Regions from separate parts of the Vibrio sp. NH-UV-68 genome, predicted to be linked through region 1. Evidence: riboswitches for the same ligand, from Rfam matches in the RefSeq annotation. Region 1 holds a riboswitch; each other region holds the start of a gene.
What was found. A riboswitch is a leader RNA that binds a small molecule or an ion and turns the genes downstream of it on or off. The one in region 1 is predicted to bind thiamine pyrophosphate.
Positions count from the first base shown of each region.

Region 2: linked by a shared signal. The riboswitch ahead of thiC (phosphomethylpyrimidine synthase ThiC) and the one ahead of thiD (bifunctional hydroxymethylpyrimidine kinase/phosphomethylpyrimidine kinase) in region 1 are both predicted to bind thiamine pyrophosphate.
Region 3: linked by a shared signal. The riboswitch ahead of thiB (thiamine ABC transporter substrate binding subunit) and the one ahead of thiD (bifunctional hydroxymethylpyrimidine kinase/phosphomethylpyrimidine kinase) in region 1 are both predicted to bind thiamine pyrophosphate.

Region 1 is NZ_CP134976.1:220,351-224,688, reverse strand. Features, by position in the region: gene ViNHUV68_RS15480 (alkaline phosphatase PhoX) at 1-931, shown strand, start outside; gene ViNHUV68_RS15475 (hypothetical protein) at 1,322-1,474, shown strand; gene ViNHUV68_RS15470 (LysR family transcriptional regulator) at 1,534-2,424, opposite strand; TPP riboswitch at 2,557-2,655, shown strand; gene thiD (bifunctional hydroxymethylpyrimidine kinase/phosphomethylpyrimidine kinase) at 2,749-3,579, shown strand; gene ViNHUV68_RS15460 (sensor domain-containing diguanylate cyclase) at 3,714-4,338, shown strand, end outside.
Region 2 is NZ_CP134975.1:3,103,255-3,107,592, forward strand. Features, by position in the region: gene ViNHUV68_RS14260 (thiamine phosphate synthase) at 1-71, opposite strand, end outside; gene thiC (phosphomethylpyrimidine synthase ThiC) at 71-2,011, opposite strand; TPP riboswitch at 2,137-2,235, opposite strand; gene crcB (fluoride efflux transporter CrcB) at 2,304-2,687, opposite strand; tRNA gene ViNHUV68_RS14275 (tRNA-Trp) at 3,287-3,363, opposite strand; tRNA gene ViNHUV68_RS14280 (tRNA-Asp) at 3,419-3,495, opposite strand; rRNA gene rrf (5S ribosomal RNA) at 3,578-3,694, opposite strand; rRNA gene ViNHUV68_RS14290 (23S ribosomal RNA) at 3,783-4,338, opposite strand, start outside.
Region 3 is NZ_CP134975.1:2,792,975-2,797,312, forward strand. Features, by position in the region: gene thiP (thiamine/thiamine pyrophosphate ABC transporter permease ThiP) at 1-1,098, opposite strand, end outside; gene thiB (thiamine ABC transporter substrate binding subunit) at 1,108-2,115, opposite strand; TPP riboswitch at 2,164-2,285, opposite strand; gene ViNHUV68_RS12730 (flavin prenyltransferase UbiX) at 2,345-2,974, opposite strand; gene mpl (UDP-N-acetylmuramate:L-alanyl-gamma-D-glutamyl-meso-diaminopimelate ligase) at 2,986-4,338, opposite strand.

The sequences.
Region 1 (4,338 bases):
AGCGCTACTCATCAATGACGATGGTCATGTTGTGGTCTATCTGGGTGACGACGAGCGTGGAGAGCATTTGTATAAGTTTGTCTCGAAAGGCAAATACAAGCCGAGTGATGACGCTGCAAATCGGCGTTTGTTAGAAGAGGGAACCCTTTACGTTGCCAAATTTGAAATAGATGACAACGAGCTTAAGGGACAAGGCCAATGGTTGGAACTCACTTATGGCAAAAATGGCCTAACCAAAGAGAACGGCTTTAACAGCCAAGCTGAGGTGATGATCTTTGCTCGTCGTGCGGCGACTCAGGTGGGAGCAACCACCATGGATCGTCCAGAATGGGTCGCCGTTCATCCCGATAACCAGCATGTATTTTGTACTCTGACCAACAATAAACACCGTGGTGTCAAAGAGGGACAGCCGGTTGGTGGCCCAAACCCGCGTAAAGAGAACCACTACGGGCAAATAGTACGTTGGCTACCAAGCAATGGCGATCACAGCAAAGATAGTTTTGATTGGGATCTCTACCTAATTGCAGGAAACCCACAGGTTCACCAAGGCAGTTTGTACGCTGGTAGTGACAATATTAATCAAAACAATATGTTTAACAGTCCTGATGGCATTGGCTTTGATAAAGCGGGTCGCTTATGGATTCAAACCGATGGTAATTACTCGAATAAGGGCGACTTTGCCGGTCAAGGAAACAACCAAATGCTATGTGGTGATCCGATGACGGGAGAGGTTCGCCGTTTTCTAACCGGGCCGATAGCGTGTGAAATCACGGGTTTAACCTTCTCACCCGATTACAAAACGATGTTTGTTGGTGTGCAGCACCCAGGAGAAAAAGGTGCCCCTTCGCACTTCCCAGCAGGCGGTGACAGCAAACCTCGTTCGACGATTATGGCGATCACTCGTCAAGATGGTGGCGTAATTGGTGCTTAGTATCATGAGGTAATAGTTTGATGAGTGGGGCCTTGTGCCCCATTTTTTGCGTTTCACAACAAAACATTGCTTTGTTATGCGTTAACTCGCATAAATTTTGTGATCTTTTATCGATTAACTACGCTAGATGGTTGCGTCGTCTAAACGCTGTCACTATATTAATAAGGTATCCAAATAACTTCAAAGGTGTAGAGAACCAAGTAAACTCCCAGAGTGAATACGAACCTATTAAGCGCAATTGACACACACATCCTAACGAGCAATTCGTTAATCGTGCATCGAACAACGTATAAGAACACGTATTTTCAACGGCCTTTTGCTTTATCATTCTCAATGCTCTCACCTGCGAGTTATCGATACATTATTTGATAACCCAGAAGGAGATTGATTATGGTGTCACTAGGTATAATCGTGTTAGCTTTCTTCGTATTTATGTGTTGCTGGGTTGCACAGCATGGCCTCCCTGTCTTTGGCATGAAGTTGGATGAAGCAGATCTACTGCTTATCTCTGAGATGTCAGGTGAAGGCGTCCTTGAAGCATAAATAACAGTACTGTTAACGAAAAAGGAGCTGAGAAGGCTCCTTTTTTGATCGCGAAAGTATTATTGATTCAACTGTTGAGTAATCACCTGTTTGACGGTTTCAAAGCGTGCAGGCAGCTTGCGGTGGCGTTTAGTTAATAAATACAGCGTTTCGACAACCTCAATATTTGGCTGGTAAAGCGCGATAGAGTCTTTCTCGGCAAAGGTTTCAAATGCACTTCGCGGCAGTACCGTAAAGCCGTGACCTTTGGCGACCGGAAGTAAAATTTGGCTCAATTGGTTAATGTAGCCCTTGATCGGCAATAGGTTAATGTTGATGGTTTCAAGCGCCTGTTCACCACAACGAGAAAAAAACAGTGATAAGTAGTGCTCGGCGTCTGGGTGGCGAATCAAGCCTATCTGCTTTAGTGTCTCTTCCGTTAGAGAGTCTGTGGCGTACTGTTTAGGTAACATCAGGCACAGCGGCTCTTGACCAATGCGTTGCGAATCGACTCTCGGATCGGAGGGTTCACGTGTGACTATCCCCGAATCAATATCACCGTTAATGACATCGGCCAGTATCTTGTGATGTGGCGCGGCTTCTAAGTGGGTAATGAGCAGTGGACATTTACATTGTAAATCGAGCAGGTGTGGATAAAGCAACAGTGCCAGCGACCCAGAGCACGAAAGAGTAATACTGCCCGCGCAAGGGTCATCTTGATTGAGTGACATCAGCATTTGCTGCTGTTGTGACTCAAGTTCGGTTGCGTATTGATAGACGATTTTTCCCGCTTCGGTAATTTCAAAACTTTTGTTGTGACGCTCAATGAGAGGATGACCACATGTTTCCTCAAGCTTTTTAATGTGCTGACTGACTCCAGGCTGAGTCATAAACAGTTTATCGGCGGTTTTAGTAAAGTGCCCCGTATCGATTAAAGTCACAAAGGTTTTCAGCCAGGTCGGATTAAGCATACTGCATACCTATAACGAAAAATTATCTTAGATAGTTTAAGTGATAACTAAAATTTTAGGTAGTGGTGTTTATGCTACTGTGCGACAAGCAATTTTGCTCTACCCATCAATCCAAATTGCTGTTACTGTTTGCGTTCATAGTCGGGGAGCCTATTTGGGCTGAGATCGTAATCGAGACCCGTTGAACCTGATTCAGTTAGCACTGACGTAGGGAACTATTTTCATCGTGCCTTTCTTTGGGTTCGATGGCCTTACTTAATACCGGAGAGATCAAATTTCTCGGTCATCAAGCAAGGGTTCCTACGTCTTGTTGTAGGAGCTTATATGCCGCATTTACAAGACACGCCACCTATTGTATTAACCATTGCTGGTTCAGACAGTGGAGGCGGCGCTGGAATTCAAGCTGATATCAAAGCCATTTCAGCCACCGGCAGCTATGCTTGCTCGGTGATCACCGCCATTACCTCACAAAATACTCAGGGTGTGAGCGCTATTCATCCCGTGCCCACTGAGCATGTTGCGAGTCAACTTGATGCGGTATTTTCTGATTTACAGGTTACTGCGGTGAAAGTGGGTATGCTGGCCGATGCTGATATCATCCGCGTTGTTGCAAAAAAAATTCGTCAGTATCAGCCTCAATGGCTGGTGGTTGATCCTGTTATGGTTGCCACCAGTGGTGATCTGCTATTGCAGCGCAGCGCCATTGAGAGTTTAAAAAACGAGCTGATACCGCTCGCAGACTTAATTATGCCGAATCTACCTGAAGCGGCAGCATTGATCGGGGCTAACACGCCAACCAATGAAGACCAAATGGGGGCGCTAATAGAGCCACTTCGCGCCCTTCAGGCCCGAGCGGTGCTACTTAAGGGAGGACACTTAGATCAAACCTCCGATAGTAATGATTTACTTGTGACCAATCATCACAGTGAGTTGATCCGATCTCAACGGGTAGTGACCATCAATACCCATGGCACAGGTTGCACGCTCTCCGCTGCCATCGCGTCCTATCTGGCCCAGGGGCATCGATTGCATAAAGCCGTCTGTTTAGCAAAGCAATATCTGACTCAAGCGTTAACTCATGCTGATGAGCTTGACGTTGGCCGGGGACATGGTCCTGTGCATCACTTTTTTACGGGGCATTCTCATGTGCGTTAAGCCAAATACGTTGTCTTTACAAATGTATTCCGAGTTTGACCTTGCTATTAATAGTGGAATAATCGTTGTCCTATCTCAACATATACTCTTTTAGGTGCTAGTATCTAACCATAAAGTCTTAAGAGATCAATTGAATGCAGGGGCCACAAAAGCCACATAATGAAGCGCAAAGAGTAGAGGCGCTGAAACGACTCAATATTCTAGATACGAAACCAGAAGAACGTTTTGATCGATTGACGCGCTTGGCGAGACGTTTTTTTGATGTGCCTGTTGCTGTCGTGAGTTTGATTGATAGTGACAGGCAGTGGTTTAAATCTTGTGATGGGATAGATGTCAAAGAGACCTCACGAGAAGTTTCATTCTGTGGCCATGCCATTTTGGGTAATGAGCCGCTGATTGTTCCTAATACTCTCAAGGATACACGGTTTTGCGACAATCCATTGGTAACGGGGGAGTTCGGTGTGCAATTTTACGCTGGGGTCCCGCTGATGTATCAAAACGGCTATCAGCTTGGCACCTTGTGTATCTTCGATACCAAACCGCGTCAGCTTAGCCAAGAGCAAATTATTGATCTGATTGATTTAGCCAAAATAGCTGAAAACGAGCTTTCTGCCAGCTTAACGGCAACAACCGATACACTGACTCACATTTCTAATCGCAGAGGTTTCGATTTGCTCGCCCCCAAGGCGATGGAACACTGTTTGGTTGGTGGGTTAGCGGTCTCGTTGGCATTTTTCGACTTAGATAACTTTAAGCAAG
Region 2 (4,338 bases), on a different replicon from region 1:
GCTCGTAATAAGCATTGCTGAACAATACCTGTAAGCTCGATACAATCAGCAGGAATAAGGATTTTAGTCATCACTCCTCCACTTGAGCCGTCACAGCTGGGTGATATAGTTCTGAACCCGTAGCGAGAAATTCTTGTGATTTCTGACGCATACCTTCAAGCGGGTCATCCAACATCTTGATAGATACAGCATGGTCTGCAGCAACTTGCTCAGTATCTTTGGCGTACTCTCGCACCTCTTGTGATATTTTCATCGAGCAAAACTTGGGACCACACATTGAGCAGAAATGAGCGACCTTACCTGACTCCTGTGGCAAGGTCTCATCATGGAAAGCTCGCGCAGTTTCAGGGTCAAGGGCAAGGTTAAACTGGTCTTCCCACCTAAATTCAAAGCGAGCTTTAGACAGTGCATTATCACGCACTTGTGAACCAGGATGGCCCTTGGCTAAGTCAGCGGCATGTGCTGCAAGCTTATAAGTAATCAAACCGGTCTTTACATCTTCTTTGTTCGGTAGCCCCAAGTGCTCTTTAGGTGTGACATAACAAAGCATCGCACAACCGTACCAACCGATCATTGCAGCGCCGATCCCGGAAGTAATGTGGTCATAACCAGGAGCGATATCAGTGGTCAAAGGACCAAGGGTATAGAAAGGCGCTTCATGACAATGCTCAAGTTGCACCTCCATATTCTCTTTGATCATATGCATAGGTACATGGCCAGGGCCTTCAATGATGACCTGTACATCGTATTCCCAAGCGATCTTAGTCAATTCACCTAAAGTACGTAACTCTGCAAACTGCGCTTCATCGTTAGCATCGGCAACTGAACCCGGACGCAGTCCATCACCGAGAGAAAGTGCTACATCGTACTTAGCACAGATTTCGCAAATTTCACGGAAGTTAGTATATAGGAAACTTTCCTGATGATGGGCCAAACACCATTTAGCGATGATTGAACCACCGCGAGAAACGATGCCAGTGACACGTTTCGCCGTCATTGGCACATAACGTAACAATAACCCTGCGTGAATAGTAAAGTAATCTACCCCTTGCTCAGCTTGCTCAATCAACGTATCTCGCATCACTTGCCAATTAAGGTCCTCAGCGACACCGTTAACCTTTTCTAGTGCTTGATACATAGGAACCGTCCCAATTGGCACTGGACTGTTCCGCAGTATCCATTCTCGAGTTTCGTGAATATGACGCCCGGTCGACAAATCCATTACGGTATCGCCACCCCAACGCGTTGCCCAAACCAATTTCTCCACTTCTTCTTCAATTGACGACGATACCGACGAGTTACCAATATTGGCGTTCACTTTGACTAAGAAGTTCCGGCCAATAATCATTGGTTCGGACTCAGGGTGGTTAATATTGGAAGGAATAATTGCCCGACCTTGTGCGACTTCTTGTCGAACAAATTCAGCAGTAATGTCTTTAGGTAGGTTAGCACCAAAGCTGTGCCCTGGATGCTGTTGGTTTAATACCTCGTCGCGATATTTAGCTCGGCCCATATTTTCACGTAGCGCGATATATTCCATCTCTGGCGTGATAACACCTTTACGTGCGTAATGGAGTTGAGTGACACACTGGCCAGCCTTAGCACGTCGTATATGGGGTAGATTGCCATAGCGCAGGTCATCAAGCGTCTCGTCTTCCAACCTTTCTTTTGTGTATACAGAGCTAACATCATCAAGGATCTCAGTATCTGCTCGCTCTTCAATCCAACCCTCTCTAAGCTTAGGTAAGCCACTGTAGAGGTCGATAGAGTAATCAGGGTCTGTGTATGAACCCGAGGTATCATAAACACGTACAGGCTCGTTTGGCTCGAAGCTTGGGTTATCTTTTGTGCCACCGACTAAACTGTCAGCGAGAGTGATTTCGCGCATCGGTACACGAATATCAGCACGACTTCCTTCGACGTAGATTTTTTTTGAATTTGGGTACGGCTGTACCGATAGAGTATCAATGAATTGTTTTGCTTCCAGTCTCGCTTGCTTGCGACTCGACATAGCATTTTTCCTTATTATGAATAATTTTGGATAAAAATGCTTGGCGGAAAGATGCGACAAGAGGAATCGAAAATAGGGAAGAACCCTAAATCAATTTTGGATAGACGATCAGCATGATGCTGATGGAGATATCTTCTCTCGTTCCCTTCGCAGATACTAATCTGATCAGGTTCAACGGATCCCGAATTAACGGTCTCAGCCTTTAGGCACTCCGACAAGTGAAATCAGTATATAAAAACGGCTTGGTTAAACCAAGCCGTAAGTTCTAAAAATAGTCAGATGTGATAACTGGTTAGCTTTTGATCAAAAGTTGAAAGCCAATCCAAGCAGCAGAAATACTCAAAAAGACATTTAATAGTATGTTTAGCCCCATTTTAACAAAGGCACCTTGCTGCATAAGCAGAACATTATCCATAGAAAAAGTGGAAAATGTCGTTAGTGCGCCGAGAAAACCTAAGCCGATAATTTGCCGCCATGGCTCAGGAGCAAGGATCTCATTTTCAAATGCAGCGACCAGTAGACCCATAACAAAAGAGCCAATAACGTTAACGGCGAGCGTTCCATATGGAAAGCCCCGGCCGAATAACTGAACGCACAACTCGGAAATTAGGTAACGAGAACATGCGCCAAAAGCCCCACCCAGAGCAATAAAGCTCAATATTGAAAATTGACCCATTAGTCTCTCCTAAAAGTGATGACATGATTCTACCGATAATGAGTGAATTTTCGACAAAAAATTCAGCAATATCGTCCCATCAACAGGATTACTTTAAAAAAGTTACAGCTGTCACGTAAATCAACCTTGAACATAAAAATCATCACCCCTACTGGATATGAACCGGTACAAGTTTTGGAAAGCAGTATGACGTGATTCTGATGACAGTTTGGGGCGGAAATCCGAAAGTACCTATCTTTGTTGGCGCTAGATAACAAAAACCTCAACCGAAGCTGAGGCTTTCTACACCAAAAGGGAAATATGGCAGGGGTGGAGAGATTCGAACTCCTAACACGCGATGATTTTTGGTATTGGCGGGATCCGCTGCTCTGCCAATTGAGTATTACAGTAAACTAATCCAAACGGCAGATGTAAAAAAGCCCCAGTCTTACGACTGAGGCTTCTTAATGATGGCAGGGGTGGAGAGATTCGAACTCCCAACACGCGATGATTTTCGGTATTGGCGGGATCCGCTGCTCTGCCAATTGAGTATTACAGTAAACTAATCCAAACGGCAGATGTAAAAAAGCCCCAGTCTTACGACTGAGGCTTCTTAATGATGGCAGGGGTGGAGAGATTCGAACTCCCAACACGCGGATTTGGAATCCGCTGCTCTGCCAATTGGAGCTACACCCCTAAATTTTAAATTCTATAGATTCAAAAAAACCTCGCAAAAGCGAGGTCTTGAAATCTGGCGGAGCGGACGGGACTCGAACCCGCGACCCCCGGCGTGACAGGCCGGTATTCTAACCAACTGAACTACCGCTCCGCAATGGTTAGACACTTAAGTCTAAGTTTTGCTTCTAGATATAATCTTAATTAAAAGGCTTAAATCTAAAAACTAAATTAAAGCCTGGCGATGTCCTACTCTCACATGGGGAGACCCCACACTACCATCGGCGCTAATTCGTTTCACTTCTGAGTTCGGCATGGAAATCAGGTGGGTCCAAATCGCTATGGTCGCCAAGCAAATTCTTAAAATTCGGAAAGCTGTAAAAGTTCGTCACACATTCAATATTCTTGCTTTGAGTCCAATCAAAACCCTTTGGGTGTTGTATGGTTAAGCCTCACGGGCAATTAGTACAGGTTAGCTCAATGCCTCGCAGCACTTACACACCCTGCCTATCAACGTTCTAGTCTTGAACAACCCTTTAGGACACTTAAAGTGCCAGGGAAGACTCATCTCAGGGCTCGCTTCGCGCTTAGATGCTTTCAGCGCTTATCGATTCCGAACTTAGCTACCGGGCAATGCCACTGGCGTGACAACCCGAACACCAGAGGTTCGTCCACTCCGGTCCTCTCGTACTAGGAGCAGCCCCCTTCAATCTTCCAACGCCCACGGCAGATAGGGACCGAACTGTCTCACGACGTTCTAAACCCAGCTCGCGTACCACTTTAAATGGCGAACAGCCATACCCTTGGGACCGACTTCAGCCCCAGGATGTGATGAGCCGACATCGAGGTGCCAAACACCGCCGTCGATATGAACTCTTGGGCGGTATCAGCCTGTTATCCCCGGAGTACCTTTTATCCGTTGAGCGATGGCCCTTCCATTCAGAACCACCGGATCACTATGACCTGCTTTCGCACCTGCTCGAATTGTCATTCTCGC
Region 3 (4,338 bases), on a different replicon from region 1:
TAACTCAATATGATCAGCACTTTTATGCCGTCGATTGAGTCTTAAACGGCGACTGGTTAACAAAATCGCATAACCACTGACGACCGCAATCACACTAGCCAACGTCGCCACTTTCAATGAAGCCAGTAATGCCGACCAAAAACGACTGTCCACAAACACGGTCAGCGCTTTGCTATTGAAACCACTGAGTACCACCATCAATAGCGGGGGTAACACCAATAACATCGCCAAACCGATCCAGCTCCAGTCCCAGCATTTCATGTAGCCACTGTCTCTCACTAACCGGATGTTCTTTGCTTGCGAGCCCACCGCTGTCGCCATCGGTTTGGCTAAGCGCTGAATCGTTAACGCCATGATCGCGCACAACAGCATTTGCCACAGCGCCAATAACGCCCCTGTTTGGAGATCAAAATCAAACTTAATCGCTTGATAAATGGCCAGCTCTATCGTGGTCGATTTGGGGCCGCCGCCTAATGCCATTACGGTGGCAAAACTGGTGAAACACAACATAAACACCAAGCCACAAACATGCGGAAGCTGCTGACGCAGTCTCGGCCACTCTACCCAACGGAATTTTTGCCACGCGCTCATGCCAAGGTGCGCGCACAACTTATGTTGTTCAAGGGGAATCGTATCTAAGGCTTGCAGTAACAGTCGCGTCGCATACGGCAAGTTAAAAAAAACATGCGCGAGCAAAATACCGTTGAGGCCGTAGATAGAAAATGGCAGCGCTATGTCGAGGCTATTCAGCCATGAAGCGAGCAAGCCACTGTTACCATAAATAGCCAGCAGACCAAAAACACCGACCAACACTGGCAGCACTAACGTAGTCGCAAACAGTTTAAGCAGCAGTGACTTGCCGAAAAACGCTCGCCTCGACAGTGCGTGAGCAACGGGAATCGCGAGCCCTACGCTAAGTAGTGTCGAAACAAAAGATTGGTAGAAACTAAACTTGGTGACGTGGCGGTAATAGGGATCGTTCCAGACACTCATCACATCAAGCGTTGGCGCTTGTATTAGTAGAGCAGCGAATGCGGATACAACAAAGGCCGCGATAATCATCGCGACCCATAAACCGACTTTAGGAATGGTATACAAAAGACACCTTTAGAAAGTCAGTGCGTTTTGCCATTCGCGAATCCAAGCTTTGCGGTTTTGCGCCACCTCATCCGCCGAGAAAGCAAGTGATTTGCTAGGCACAGTCAGAGTATCAAATCCTTGTGGCAATTTAACGTCGGTAACAGGGTACATCCAGTTGCCAGTTGGCATCGCCGATTGGAAGGCATCACTGAGAATAAACGCCATAAACTGATCGGCCAGTTTGTCATTTTGAGTACTTTTCACCTTGGCCGCGACCTCTACCTGAGTGTAGTGACCTTCGGCAAAGTTAGCCGCTGCAAACTTTGCGTCATTCTCTGCAATCAAATGATAAGCGGGCGATGTGGTGTAAGACAAAACCAAATCCGACTCACCAGCAAGGAACATTGAGTAGGCTTCTGACCAACCTTTGGTGACAGTCACCGTCTTGTTGGCTAACTCTTGCCAAGCTTGCGGCGCGGCCTCACCGTAAACCGATTTAATCCACAACATAAGCCCTTGTCCAGGCGTTGAGGTGCGCGGATCTTGGTAGATCACTTTCAAATCGTCACGAGACTCAATCAACTGTTTAAGGCTGGTTGGTGGGTTAGCCAGTTTCTCTTTGTTGTATACAAAAGCAAAATAGCCAAAGTCGTAAGGTACGAACGTTTGGTCATCCCACCCATTAGGCAGCGTCACCGTACTGGTATCGACGGTATGTGTCGTTAGTAGCCCGGTTTGTTTCGCTTCTGCCATCAGGTTGTTATCTAGGCCCAACACGATATCGGCTTTACTGTTACTGCCTTCCAAACGTAAACGATTAAGAATCGAGACGCCATCATCGAGCGCGACAAAGTTAACGTCACAACCACATTGCGCTTCAAACGCTTTTTCAATCGTCGGACCTGGGCCCCACTCTGCGGCAAACGAGTCATAGGTGTACACCGTTAAGGTGTCATTCGCCGCTTGGGCGGAAAAAGAGGTGATCAATGCAACGGCAAGGCTGCTGATAGAAATAGGGGTTAGAGTGTAGTTCACTGCTCGCGCTCTCCTTGTGTGAGCGGCACAGGCTTGAGGGACAGTAACTTGGTGTCCATACTCAATTCCTACGCCAGCATTATCTGGTTCAGGTACACGGGTCCCAAGCAAAGCCTGATCTCAGCCACCAGCCAATAAAGATTGACTCGGTAGCTCCCCGATGAGTTACGCTCAGATTGTAATAGTTATCAGACTCAATAGCCATCCCCTAATAGTTGGAGGTGCAGCTTTAAATATGACGGGGATCATAGCCCCAACGTGGAACGAGCCCTTGCTCAATACCCAAGTGATCGAGAATGCGCGCCACCATAAAGTCAACTAAATCGTCAATCGACGTTGGCTGATGATAAAAACCTGGCGCAGCTGGCATAATAGTGACGCCAAGCTGCGACAGCTTATGCATATTCTCGAGGTGGAGGGTTGAAAATGGTGTCTCACGTACGACCAACAGCAGCTGGCCACGCTCTTTGATCACCACATCGGCGGCACGCTCAATAAGGTTGTCCGACATACCGTGAGCAATCGCAGCGACACTGCCTGCCGAACAAGGACAAACCACCATCTGCTTTGGTGCCGCCGAGCCCGAGGCAACCGGAGAGAACCAATCATCTTTACCACACACCACCAGTTTGTCTGGCGCGCAATTAAGCTGTTTTACTAGCGCTTGCTGCGCAGCTTGTGGGTTAGCTGGCAACTTTAGCTCTTGCTCAGTCGCCAACACCACGCGCGCGGCTGAAGAAATCAGCAGATAAACTTGATAATCGGCGGCGAGCAAACACTCTAGCAAACGCAGACCGTAAGGAGCGCCGGATGCGCCAGTAAAAGCTAAGGTGATGGCTTTAGGTTTGTTGTTACTCATAGTTACTCGGTTCAGTTGGCGAGTTTCGCCAATAATTTGCTGTGAATACCTTCGAAGCCGCCATTACTCATCACCAACACTTTATCACCCGGTTGCGCACTGGCAACAATGTCGGCCACCAGTTGATCAATGTCATGCGCAACTTGGGCGGGTTGATAACACTGCTCAGCAACATCGGCAACAGACCAATCGATATTATTCGGTTGATAGAGAAACACGCGATCAGCTTTGGCCAATGACGCGGCTAACGTATCTTTGTGCACACCACGTTTCATGGTTGCACTGCGCGGTTCAAGTACCGCGATAATTTTATCCTTGCCGACCTTGTTACGTAAACCACCTAAAGTCAGTTCAATCGCAGTGGGGTGATGAGCAAAATCATCATAAACGGTCACACCGTTAACCTGCCCTTTTAACTCTAGTCGGCGCTTGGTATTAATAAAGCTTGCCAGCGATTGACAGGCGAGGTCGGGGGTAACGCCAACATGGCGCGCCGCTGCAATCGCCATCAAAGCATTATCGACATTGTGATCGCCGACTAAATCCCAACCGACTTGACCCACTTTTTTGCCCTGGAACAAAACATCAAATTTAGATCCATCACGCTCAAGCTTTTCAGCCTGCCAATCACCGCCTAAACCACTGAATTCGGTTTCGCTCCAGCAACCACGAGCTAAAACATCGCTAAGCGCCTGATCTTGCTTGGGAGCGAGAATACGACCATTACTTGGTACAGTGCGAACTAAATGATGGAACTGACGCTTAATGGCTTCAAGATCATCAAAAATATCGGCATGATCGAACTCAAGATTATTCATCACCAAGGTACGAGGGTGATAATGAACAAACTTAGAACGCTTATCGAAAAAAGCGCTGTCATATTCATCGGCTTCGACCACAAAAAACATACTCTCGCCCAAACGTGCCGAGACTCCGAAGTTACCCAACACGCCACCAACAAGAAATCCAGGTTGATAACCACACGCCTCGAGGATCCACGCCAGCATACTTGATGTGGTGGTTTTACCATGTGTCCCTGATACGGCAAGCACCCAACGATCATGGAGTAAAAACTCCTGCAGCCACTGTGGGCCTGAGGTATAGCGCAAATTGGTATTAAGCACATGCTCTACGCACGGATTACCGCGGCTCATGGCATTACCGATCACCACTAGGTCAGGCGCAGGATCAAGCTGTGAAGGATCAAAGCCTTCTATTATTTCAATACCTTGTGACTCTAGTAGTGTGCTCATCGGCGGATAAACGTTGGCATCACTACCCGTCACTTTATGCCCCAGTTGACGAGCTAACACCGCTGCGCCACCCATAAATGTGCCGCAAATCCCCAAGATATGAATATGCAT